3 regions of the Bradyrhizobium sp. DOA1 genome follow, and region 2 is predicted to be linked to each of the others. Evidence: predicted binding sites of a transcription regulator. Region 2 holds the regulator's gene; each other region holds the start of a gene.
What was found. Region 2 encodes PhoB, which activates phosphate uptake and scavenging genes when phosphate is short. Its sites were predicted from a motif close to TGTCATNNANCTGTCAT; they were not measured.

Region 1 (3,270 bases), 6.9 Mb from region 2:
GTGGTCGGGCTCGCGGTGGCTCGAAGGCTCGCGCAGGCCGGGCGCGAGGTCATCGTGCTCGAGGAAGCCGAGGCCATCGGCACCATCACGTCATCACGCAACAGCGAGGTGATCCATGCCGGTATCTACTACCGCGCCGGGAGCTGGATGGCGCGCATGTGCGTCGAGGGCAAGCACGCGCTCTACCGCTACTGCGCCGAGCGCGGCATCCCGCACAAAAATTGCGGCAAGCTGATCGTCGCGACCAGTGCGAAGGAGACGGAAAAGCTGCAATCGATCAAGGCGCACGCCGAAGCCAACGGCGTGCTCGACATGGAGCTGCTTTCGGGCGAGGCCGCACGCGAGCTGGAGCCGGCGCTCGCCTGCGACGCCGCACTGCTGTCGCCCTCGACCGGCATCATCGACAGCCACGCCTACATGCTCTCGCTGCGCGGCGAGGCCGAGGCGGCGGGCGCGGCCTTCGCGTTCCACACGCCCCTGGTCCGCGCCAAGGCAGCCGCAGGCGTGATCGAGATCGAAGCCGGCGGCGAAGCGCCGATGACCCTGCAATGCAGCCTCCTCGTCAACGCCGCAGGGCTGTCGGCGACGATGGTGGCGCGCAACATCGAGGGCATGCCGCTGGACCGCATTCCGCCGGCCTATCTCGCCAAGGGAAACTATTTCAGTTGCAATGCCAAGGCGCCGTTCTCGCGCCTGATCTACCCGGTGCCCGAGCCCGGCGGGCTGGGTGTGCACCTGACGCTGGACATGGCGGGGCAGGCCCGTTTCGGCCCCGACGTCGAGTGGATCGAGACGATCAACTACGAGGTCGACCCGTCACGTGCCGAGCGCTTCTACCCTGCGATCCGCAAATATTGGCCGACGCTGCCCGACGGCGCGTTGATGCCGAGCTATTCGGGCATCCGTCCGAAGATCGTGCCCCCGGCGGTGGCCACGCAGGATTTTCTGATGCAGGGCCCGCGCGATCACGGCGTCACAGGTCTGATCAACCTGTTCGGCATCGAATCGCCGGGGCTGACGTCGTCGCTCGCGATCGCGGATCACGTTGCCGAGCTCGCAGACATCTAAGCGTCGTGCAAACAACTTTGCACGGCGCGTGCGTCCCTCGCAGCAGGGATGAGCGCAAAGGCGTCATCCCTGCGTGAAGGGTTAGATCAACTCTACATTGTTACGGGGGTACTAGTGGAGCGTGTCGCCAGATTGCTTCAGACGCTCGATCTGGTCCTTGACCATCAACTTCCGGCGCTTCAACTCAACAATTTGCAGGTCGTCTGTTGAAAGGTGCACGAGAGCTTCGTGCAATTCGTTTTCGAGAAGTTTGTGCTTCCGCTCCAATTCAACAAGATGTGCCTGAATTGTCATTCGAAACCTCCTCGGTAGGGTTGAACCTCAGGATTCGATCCGGACGAGCAAGTCTACATCACCGATTCGTTCTGTCGACGGATATCCGTCGTCGCTCCGTCATTTTTGAAAATTCATATGTAACGAAGCGTGAGTACGGGAACCGCGCGGGAAAAATCCATGATATCAATGCGCTTGCGCAGCCCCTCGGCGATCCGCAGAAATATGTTGCGGGAGATCGTCGAGCGGCGGCCCGAGATCGCTTGCGATCACGCCGCGCAAGGACGATAATTTCCACAGGGCGTCCACAGCCCAGATCTCACGCCTATCGGTTTTCGGCCACCGCAGACATGACCAATGAAGACGAGCGTGAGCTCGCAGCCGAGCTCACCCGGTTGCAGCAGGAACACCGAGATCTCGATGCGGCGATCGATGCATTGCATCAATCGCCCGCCCCCGACCTGTTGCGGCTACAGCGGTTGAAGAAACGCAAGCTGTTGCTGCGCGATCGCATCGCGTTCATCGAAGACCAGATCACACCCGACATCATTGCCTGAGCGTGTTGAGCCGATCTCGCGGCCGCTCGCCGCATCTGAATCCGCTTGACTCGAAAAGAACAAAATAGGAACATTCGACACCGCAGCGCCGCGGAAAACGCCGGCGTACGAGGCCAAGGGACCACGCCAAAGAACACGCCAGACAAGGCAGAAGGACCACGCAGATGCCGGCAACCGCCCTTCTCGACAACAGCCATTATGAACAAGCCTGCGATCAGGCGATCGCGATGTGCGACGGCAATCTGCGCAGCACCATCAAGGCGCTGATCATGGCCAACGAATATCTCGAGACGGAGCTGGAAGAATTGCAGGCGGCGATTGCCGCCGGCTGCATTCCCGAGACCTCGCGGAGCAAGAGCAGCGCCGCCTGAGCTTCACCATTGGAGCGCAACGCCATGTCAGATGTAACCTATTACGTTGCAATGCCCTTCCTGATCGATGCCGATGGCTCGCCGGTCGCCGGCGCCGCCGAGGAATGCCAGAGCTCCTCGGCAGCGTTGCGGCGCGCCGAGGCCTTGTCGCGTGGTGCAGGCAACATCGGTGCGGTTGCATTCAGCCGCAGCGGCGACCCGATGACCGGCGAGTTCGGCGACGCCACGCTGCTGCGCAAATTCGGCAACGTGCCGGAAGATCTGGCCACGCTGTAACGTCAGCTGCTCACCAGCCTGATCCGCGGCTCGTGCCGCCGGTGCGCCTTGCGCACATACATGGCGGCATCGGCCTCCTCCAGGGCACGGCCGGCGTCGGACTGCGCTCCCAGCAGCGCCACGCCGGCGGAAGCGCCAGCAGTCACCTGCTGGCCCCGAAAGGTGAATGACAGCTCGTCGACCGTCTGCTCGAAGATGGCGGCCTTCGCCATGGCGTCGGTCTCGCTGAGATTCCACAGCAGCAGCGCGAACTCGTCGCCTCCGAGACGGCCCACCACGTCCGAGGCGCGGACCTGACGCGTCAGCGTCGCGGCAATCGCCTTGAGCACCTCGTCGCCGGCAGCGTGTCCAAAGGAATCGTTGATCGGCTTCAGCCGATCGACGTCGAGCACGATCAGCGCCCCGCTGGCGCGGTAGCGCTTCATATAGGCAACGGCACGTTGGAGCGCGCGCTCGAACCCGCGCCGGTTCGGAATCTCCAGGAGGAAATCGGTGTCGGCGGCCGCCTCGAGCTCCGCGACCCGGCGCTCGGCCGCCTTGAGCTTGCTCCGCAAGCCGCGGATGATCGCCTTGGTTGTATCCGTGGCCGCATCGGGCGGCGTTCGCCGCTGCCGCGGCCCGGCGGAGCGCTTGGCAGCAGCTTTGGAGCGGGTGGCGCTGGTCTTCCGGCCCATTTTGGCCTTCGCAGCACGCGCCCTTTTTGGCTTCTTCATGGGCATCCTGCT
Region 2 (3,270 bases):
TCCGTCAGTGCGCCGACCGTTCACCCCGGCTCGCAGCCGTTGCCCGAGGCGCCCGCCAAGGTCACCGCGCGCAACCTGAACTTCTATTACGGTGAGCACCACGCGCTGAAGAACATCAATCTGGCGCTCGGCACCAACCGCGTCACGGCGTTCATCGGCCCGTCGGGCTGCGGCAAGTCGACCCTGCTGCGCATCTTCAACCGGATGTACGATCTCTATCCGGGCCAGCGTGCCACCGGCCAGCTGTTGCTGGATCAGACCAACATCCTCGATCCCAAGCTCGACCTCAACCTGCTGCGCGCCCGCGTCGGCATGGTGTTCCAGAAGCCGACGCCGTTCCCGATGACGATCTACGAGAACATCGCCTTCGGCATCCGCCTCTACGAGAAGATCTCGAAATCCGAGATGGATGATCGGGTCGAGAAGGCGCTGCGCGGCGGCGCGTTGTGGAACGAGGTCAAGGACAAGCTCAACGCCTCCGGCCTGTCGCTCTCCGGCGGCCAGCAGCAGCGTCTCTGCATCGCGCGCACCGTCGCGGTGCGGCCCGAGGTGATCCTGTTCGACGAGCCCTGCTCGGCGCTCGATCCGATCTCGACCGCCAAGGTCGAGGAGCTGATCCAGGAACTGTCCGAAAATTACACGATCGCGATCGTCACCCATAACATGCAGCAGGCGGCCCGTGTCTCCGACAAGACCGCCTTCATGTATCTCGGCGAGCTGATCGAGTTCGACGACACCAGCAAGATCTTCACGTCGCCGAGCGACCGGCGCACGCAGGATTACATCACCGGCCGGTTCGGCTGAGGAGACGGGACATGGGTTCTGAACATACCGCAAAGGCCTTCGACACCGACCTCCAGGAGCTCACCCGCCTGGTCGCCGAGATGGGGGGCATCGCCGAGCGCATGATCGTCGACTCCGTCGACGCGCTGATCCGCCGCGACGTCGCACTCGGCCAGCGCGTCGTCACCATCGACGCCGAGCTCGACGCGCTGCAGAAGCGCATCGAGGAGCGCGCCGTGCTCACCATCGCCCGCCGCCAGCCGATGGCGGTCGACCTGCGCGAGATCGTCGGCGCCATGCGCGTCGCGACCGATCTGGAGCGCATCGGCGACCTCGCCAAGAACATGGGCAAACGCGTCGCCGCGCTGGATGCGGACTTCCATCCGCTGAAGCTGTTTCGCGGCCTCGAGCACATGACCGACCTCGTGCAGCAGCAGGTCAAGTCGGTGCTGGACGCTTATGCCGCGCATGATCTGCCGGCGGCGATGGCGGTGTGGAAGGGCGACGAGGAGGTCGACGCCATCTGCACCTCGCTGTTCCGCGAGCTCCTCACTTATATGATGGAGGATCCGCGCAACATCTCGTTCTGCATCCACCTGATGTTCTGCGCCAAGAACATCGAGCGGATCGGCGACCACGCCACCAACATCGCCGAGACCGTGTTCTACATGATCGAGGGTCAGGCGATGACCGACAAGCGGCCGAAGGGCGACATGACGACCTTCGCCACGACGGTCCCGAATACCTGACGACTTAAGGAGCGACGACCACATGGGCGCACGCATTATGGTGGTTGAAGACGAAGAAGCTCTCACCGAGCTTCTGCGCTACAACCTCGAAGGCGACGGCTATGACGTGGAGACGGTGATGCGCGGCGACGACGCCGACACCCGCCTCAAGGAACACATCCCCGATCTGATCGTGCTCGACTGGATGCTGCCGGGGCTGTCAGGCATCGAGCTGTGCCGGCGTCTGCGCACCCGTCCCGAGACCAAGCAGCTGCCGATCATCATGCTCACCGCGCGCGGCGAGGAGAGCGAGCGGGTGCGGGGTCTTGCGACCGGCGCCGACGACTACATCGTCAAGCCGTTCTCGGTGCCGGAGCTGCTGGCGCGGGTGAAGGGCCTTCTGCGGCGGGCAAGCCCGGAGCGGCTCGCCACTGTGCTGGCCTATGGCGACATCGAGCTCGACCGCGACAAGCGCCGCGTCGCGCGCTCGGGCCGGCCGATCGATCTCGGCCCGACCGAGTATCGCCTTCTGGAGTTCTTCCTGGAGCATCCGGGCCGCGTGTTCTCGCGCGAGCAACTGCTCGACAGCGTCTGGGGCCGCGACATCTACATCGACGAACGCACCGTCGACGTCCATATCGGCCGCCTGCGCAAGCTGCTCAATCTCGGCCGCGAGCAGGACCCGATCCGCACGGTCCGCGGTGCCGGCTATGCGCTCGACGATCGGTTTGCGAAGGCGGAGCAGACGTAAGGTTTTTGAGTTTGTTCGCTGGCAGCTGTGGCTACAATCTCAGCTGTCGTCCCGGGGCGCGCGCAGCGCGAACCCGGGACCCATAACCACAAGACGTGGTTTGACGACGACTCGGTGTGACCATCTCGCGCAACAATTGCGCCCTTGGGTTATGGATCCCCGCGTTCGCGGGGGTGACACCGAGCAATTGGAGCCGTCATCGCGCGACGGCTGCTGTCCTTGCAGTCAGTTAAACCCCGCTCACCGCGTGCTCGGCTTGGCCGGCGCGCGCCGGCGATCCGCTGCGGGCTGATAGGCGACGCGCGAGTGCTGGGCGCAGTAGGGCAGGCCGGAGAGCGCCTTGCCGCCGCAGAAGAAGAAATCCGGGCTCGAGGGATCGCCGACCGGCCAGTGGCAGGTCGCCTCGTTCAATTCCAGCAGCGACAGCCGCTGGCTCATCGGCACCACGTTGTCGTAGGTGACGGGCTCTGCCTCGACCTCGACCTCGAAGGCCTGCGCCAGCGCGGTGTTGCCGCGCGAGATCGGACGGGTCACCCGCATCATGTGCTGCGCCGGGCGTGCCTTGCGCGGCCGCGGAGCGGCCGAAGACGGACTCTTGGCGCGGCCGGACAGGCCGAGCCTGTGCACTTTGCCGATCACGGCATTGCGGGTCACATTGCCGAGCTCAGCCGCGATCTGGCTGGCCGAAAGTCCGGCCTCCCAGAGCTTTTTCAGCTGCTCGACGCGATCATCGGACCAGGTCAAAACCGTCATTGCACCCTTTCCCTCGCTGCGCGCCGCCATCCTGGGGCCTCGCAGCGAATGCCTAAGCCTTGAAAAAACCCGTGCCGCCAGAATCCCTTAAGGCTCGCCGGGCGCGCAACGAGCGCCCGAACGTTTACGCCGGTACATGAGGACTCTTGGGATCAGAACCGCTGCACGAGATGTCGTATCTGACAGTCCAAACGCTACAATATGGCGTGACTCCCGCGCAAGAGTCCGCCGACTCGCTTCCACATGTTCCGTGGT
Region 3 (3,270 bases), 250 kb from region 2:
CGCAGGCCGCGCGAATTGTCGGTCGGCTCCTTGTTGGTCAGCTCGAGCAGCGGCGTCTCGAGATAGGGCTGGTCCTTGTAGAAGCCGTCGGCCTTGGCCTTGTCATAGGCGGCCTTGGTGATCGGCAAATAGCCCGAGGACTTGTGGATGAAGACCTGGCGATCGGTGTCCGAGAGGAAGGTCAGGAATTTCGCCACGCCCTTGTATTCGTCGGCCGACTTGCCGCCCATCACCCAGAGCGAGGCGCCGCCGATGATCGAGTTCTGCGGTGCGCCCTTCGCGTCGGGATAATAAGGCATCGGCACCGCGCTGAAGGCGAACTTGGCTTGCGCCTTGACGTTGCCGAAGAAGGCCGACGAGGTCAGGTAGAGCGGGCATTCGCCCGACGTGAAGCGGCCTTCGCCGGTGTTGGTGCGGCCGGCATAATCGTAGGTCTTGTCCTTCTGGAGCTCGACCAGGTTCTCGAGGTGCTTGACCTGGAGCGGTCCATTGAACGAGAGCACGGTGTCGAAGCCATCGAGGCCGTTGGCCTTGCTGGCGAGCGGCACGTTGTGCCAGGCAGAGAGCTGCTCGAGATTGACCCAGGTGACCCAGGAGTTGGAGAACCCGCAGGTGGCGTGGCCGGCCGCCTTCAGCTTCTTCGCCGCGTCGAACACCTCAGGCCAGGTCTTGGGAATCTCGACATTGGCCTTCTTCAGCGCGTCGAGATTGACCCACATCACGGTCGACGACGAGTTGAAGGGGAAGGACAGCATCTCGCCCTTCGAGGTCGAGTAGTAGCCGGTGATCGCGGGCAGATAGGCCTTGGGATCGAACTTCTCGCCGGCGTCCTGCATCAGCTTGTAGACCGGTTTGACCGCCCCGGTCGCGGCCATCATGGTCGCGGTGCCGACCTCGAACACCTGCATGATGTGCGGCGCGTTGCCGGCACGGAACGCGGCGATGCCGGCGTTCATCGTGTCGGCGTAGTTGCCCTTGTAGGTCGGAATCACCTTGTAGTCGCTCTGCGCGCCGTTGAAGTCGTTGGCGAGCTTGACGATGACGTCGTTGTTCGCGCCCGTCATCGCGTGCCACCACTGGATCTCGGTCACGGCCAGCGCCGGCGAAGCCGACAAGCCGACCGTGATTGCGAGTGCGGCAGCCGCACCAAAATGTCGAAGAGCCATCAAGAAAACCTCCCTTGCCCGTCACTAAAGAAGCGCTTGCGCTAGCAGCGCCATATGACGTTCACATGACTGTGTAAGCGGGAGAAACGAAAGCGGCAAGCGCAGGAAATGGGAAGCCGGAAAATAGGCGAATGCCGAGGGCAGCCGCTTTCGTTCGCGCTGCACCTGCGTGCCCGCGCCGCAATGCGGCATGGATATCGGATGTCGAGGGCCGGCGACCTAGCGCTTGCGCTCGGGGCCGCAGACCGTGCCCTTGTCCAGCATCGAGTCGATCTCGGCCTTGGAGTAGCCGAACTCGCCGAGCACCTCCGCCGCGTGCTGGCTGAATTTCGGCGGCACGCGGCGCAGGCTCGGCTTGCTGCGGTCGAGCCGGATCGGCGAGGCCACGCCCTTGTACCAGTCCTTCTCGATGATATCGCCGCGCGCGACCGTGTGCGGGTTGGTCAGCGCCTGGTCGATCTTCTGCACGGGACCCGCGGGCAGGCCCGCCGCGAGCAGACGGTTGCACAGCGGCTCGGCCTCGTGCTGGCTGAACACCGCGGCAAGCTCGGCGCGTAGCGCCTCGCGGTTGGCGATGCGGTCCTTGTTGCGGGCGAAACGCGGGTCGGTGCCGAGCTCGGGCTTGCCGATCTCCTTGACGAGCTTGCGGAACGTGCCGTCGTTGCCGACGCCGATGAAGATGTTGTCGGTCTTGGTCGGGAAGATCGCGTAGGGCACGAGGTTCGGGTGCTCGTTGCCGGTCAGCGAGGGTGGCTTGCCATGCATGAAATAATTCGCGGTGTGCGGATGCATGATGGCAAGGCCGGTCTCGTACAGCGTCGTCTCCAGGAACTGGCCCTTGCCCGAACGCTGGCGCTCGGACAGAGCCATCAGGATACCGATCGCCGCATAGAGACCGGTGGTAATGTCGACCAGCGGCACGCCGATCCGCATCGGTCCGCTCTCGGGCGAGCCGGTCGCGGCGATCATGCCGGTCATCGCCTGGATGATGGCGTCATAGCCGGGATTGCCGCCGCGCGGGCCGTCGGCGCCGAAGCCGCAGATCCGGCAATGCACGAGGCGCGGAAATCTTTTGCTGAGGACATCGTTGCCGATGCCCCATTTCTCCAGCGTGCCCGGCTTGAAATTCTCGATCAGGACGTCGGCGGTCTCCAGCATCTTGAGCAGCACGGCACGGCCGCCCTCGGAGGCGAGGTCGAGGCCGATCGAGCGCTTGTTGCGGTTGATACCGATGAAATAGGCCGCGTCCTCCTCGTGGAACGGAGGGCCCCATTCGCGCACCTCGTCGCCCGCGGGCGGCTCGACCTTGATCACGTCGGCGCCATGGTCGGCGAGGATCTGGGTGCAGTAGGGACCGCCGAGCACGCGCGTGAGATCGATGACGCGCAATCCGCTCATGGCGCCCAGAACGGCTTCAGAACCCGCGGCTTTAGAACTCATGCCTTCGCTTCCCTGTGTCGACAATTGATCACAGGCCTAGCGAGGTTCGTGCACGCCAGCAATGGCCCCGCGGGCAGGGGCGTATGCGCCGCCTTGGCGCAATCCCGCGGAATGGCAAATCGGCGAAAGCGGCTGGCCCGAGGGGGATCCCGGGCCAGCCAATTCGCATGTCGGTCAGACGACTGTCAGGCGAACGTCGACATTGCCGCGCGTGGCATTGGAGTACGGGCACACCTGGTGCGCCTTCTCGACCAGCGCCTCAGCTTCAGTGCGGGCAAGGCCCGGCAGCGAGACGGCCAGATCGATGTCGAGACCGAAGCCGCCCTCCGAGCGCGGGCCGATGCCGACGGTCGAGGTCACGGAGGCGTCGGCGGGAACCTTGGGGCCGCCCTGCGAGGACACGAACTTCATCGCGCCGATGAAGCAGGCGGCATAGCCGGCCGCGAACAGCTGCTCGGGATTGTTGCCGGCACCGCCGCCGCCGCCGAGCTCCTTCGGCGTGGTCAGCTTGACGTCGAGCGCGCCGTCGAGGGTTGCCGCATGGCCGTCGCGGCCGCCGGTCGCCTTGGCGCTGGTCTTGTAGAGGACGTTCACGGACATTTTCATCTCCCTGGGGGTTCGGGTGGACGCGGTCTATATCGCAGACAATTAGATTGTGCGCAAT

Region 1: a site for PhoB is predicted at 1,449-1,465, ahead of SE91_RS01545 (YdcH family protein). Genes of this name have one in related genera too.
Region 3: a site for PhoB is predicted at 1,221-1,237, ahead of ugpB (sn-glycerol-3-phosphate ABC transporter substrate-binding protein UgpB). Genes of this name have one in related genera too.

Annotation. Positions count from the first base shown of each region.
Region 1 covers NZ_JXJM01000001.1:328,120-331,389, reverse strand. Annotated here, with positions in the region: gene SE91_RS01550 (NAD(P)/FAD-dependent oxidoreductase) at 1-1,068, shown strand, start outside; gene SE91_RS01545 (YdcH family protein) at 1,180-1,362, opposite strand; gene SE91_RS01540 (YdcH family protein) at 1,692-1,898, shown strand; gene SE91_RS01535 (hypothetical protein) at 2,063-2,269, shown strand; gene SE91_RS01530 (hypothetical protein) at 2,294-2,545, shown strand; gene SE91_RS01525 (GGDEF domain-containing protein) at 2,548-3,258, opposite strand.
Region 2 covers NZ_JXJM01000001.1:7,235,661-7,238,930, reverse strand. Annotated here, with positions in the region: gene pstB (phosphate ABC transporter ATP-binding protein PstB) at 1-804, shown strand, start outside; gene phoU (phosphate signaling complex protein PhoU) at 816-1,532, shown strand; gene phoB (phosphate regulon transcriptional regulator PhoB) at 1,555-2,262, shown strand; gene SE91_RS33510 (GcrA family cell cycle regulator) at 2,503-3,015, opposite strand.
Region 3 covers NZ_JXJM01000001.1:6,981,687-6,984,956, forward strand. Annotated here, with positions in the region: gene ugpB (sn-glycerol-3-phosphate ABC transporter substrate-binding protein UgpB) at 1-1,166, opposite strand, end outside; gene SE91_RS32380 (CaiB/BaiF CoA transferase family protein) at 1,386-2,606, opposite strand; gene SE91_RS32385 (organic hydroperoxide resistance protein) at 2,781-3,206, opposite strand.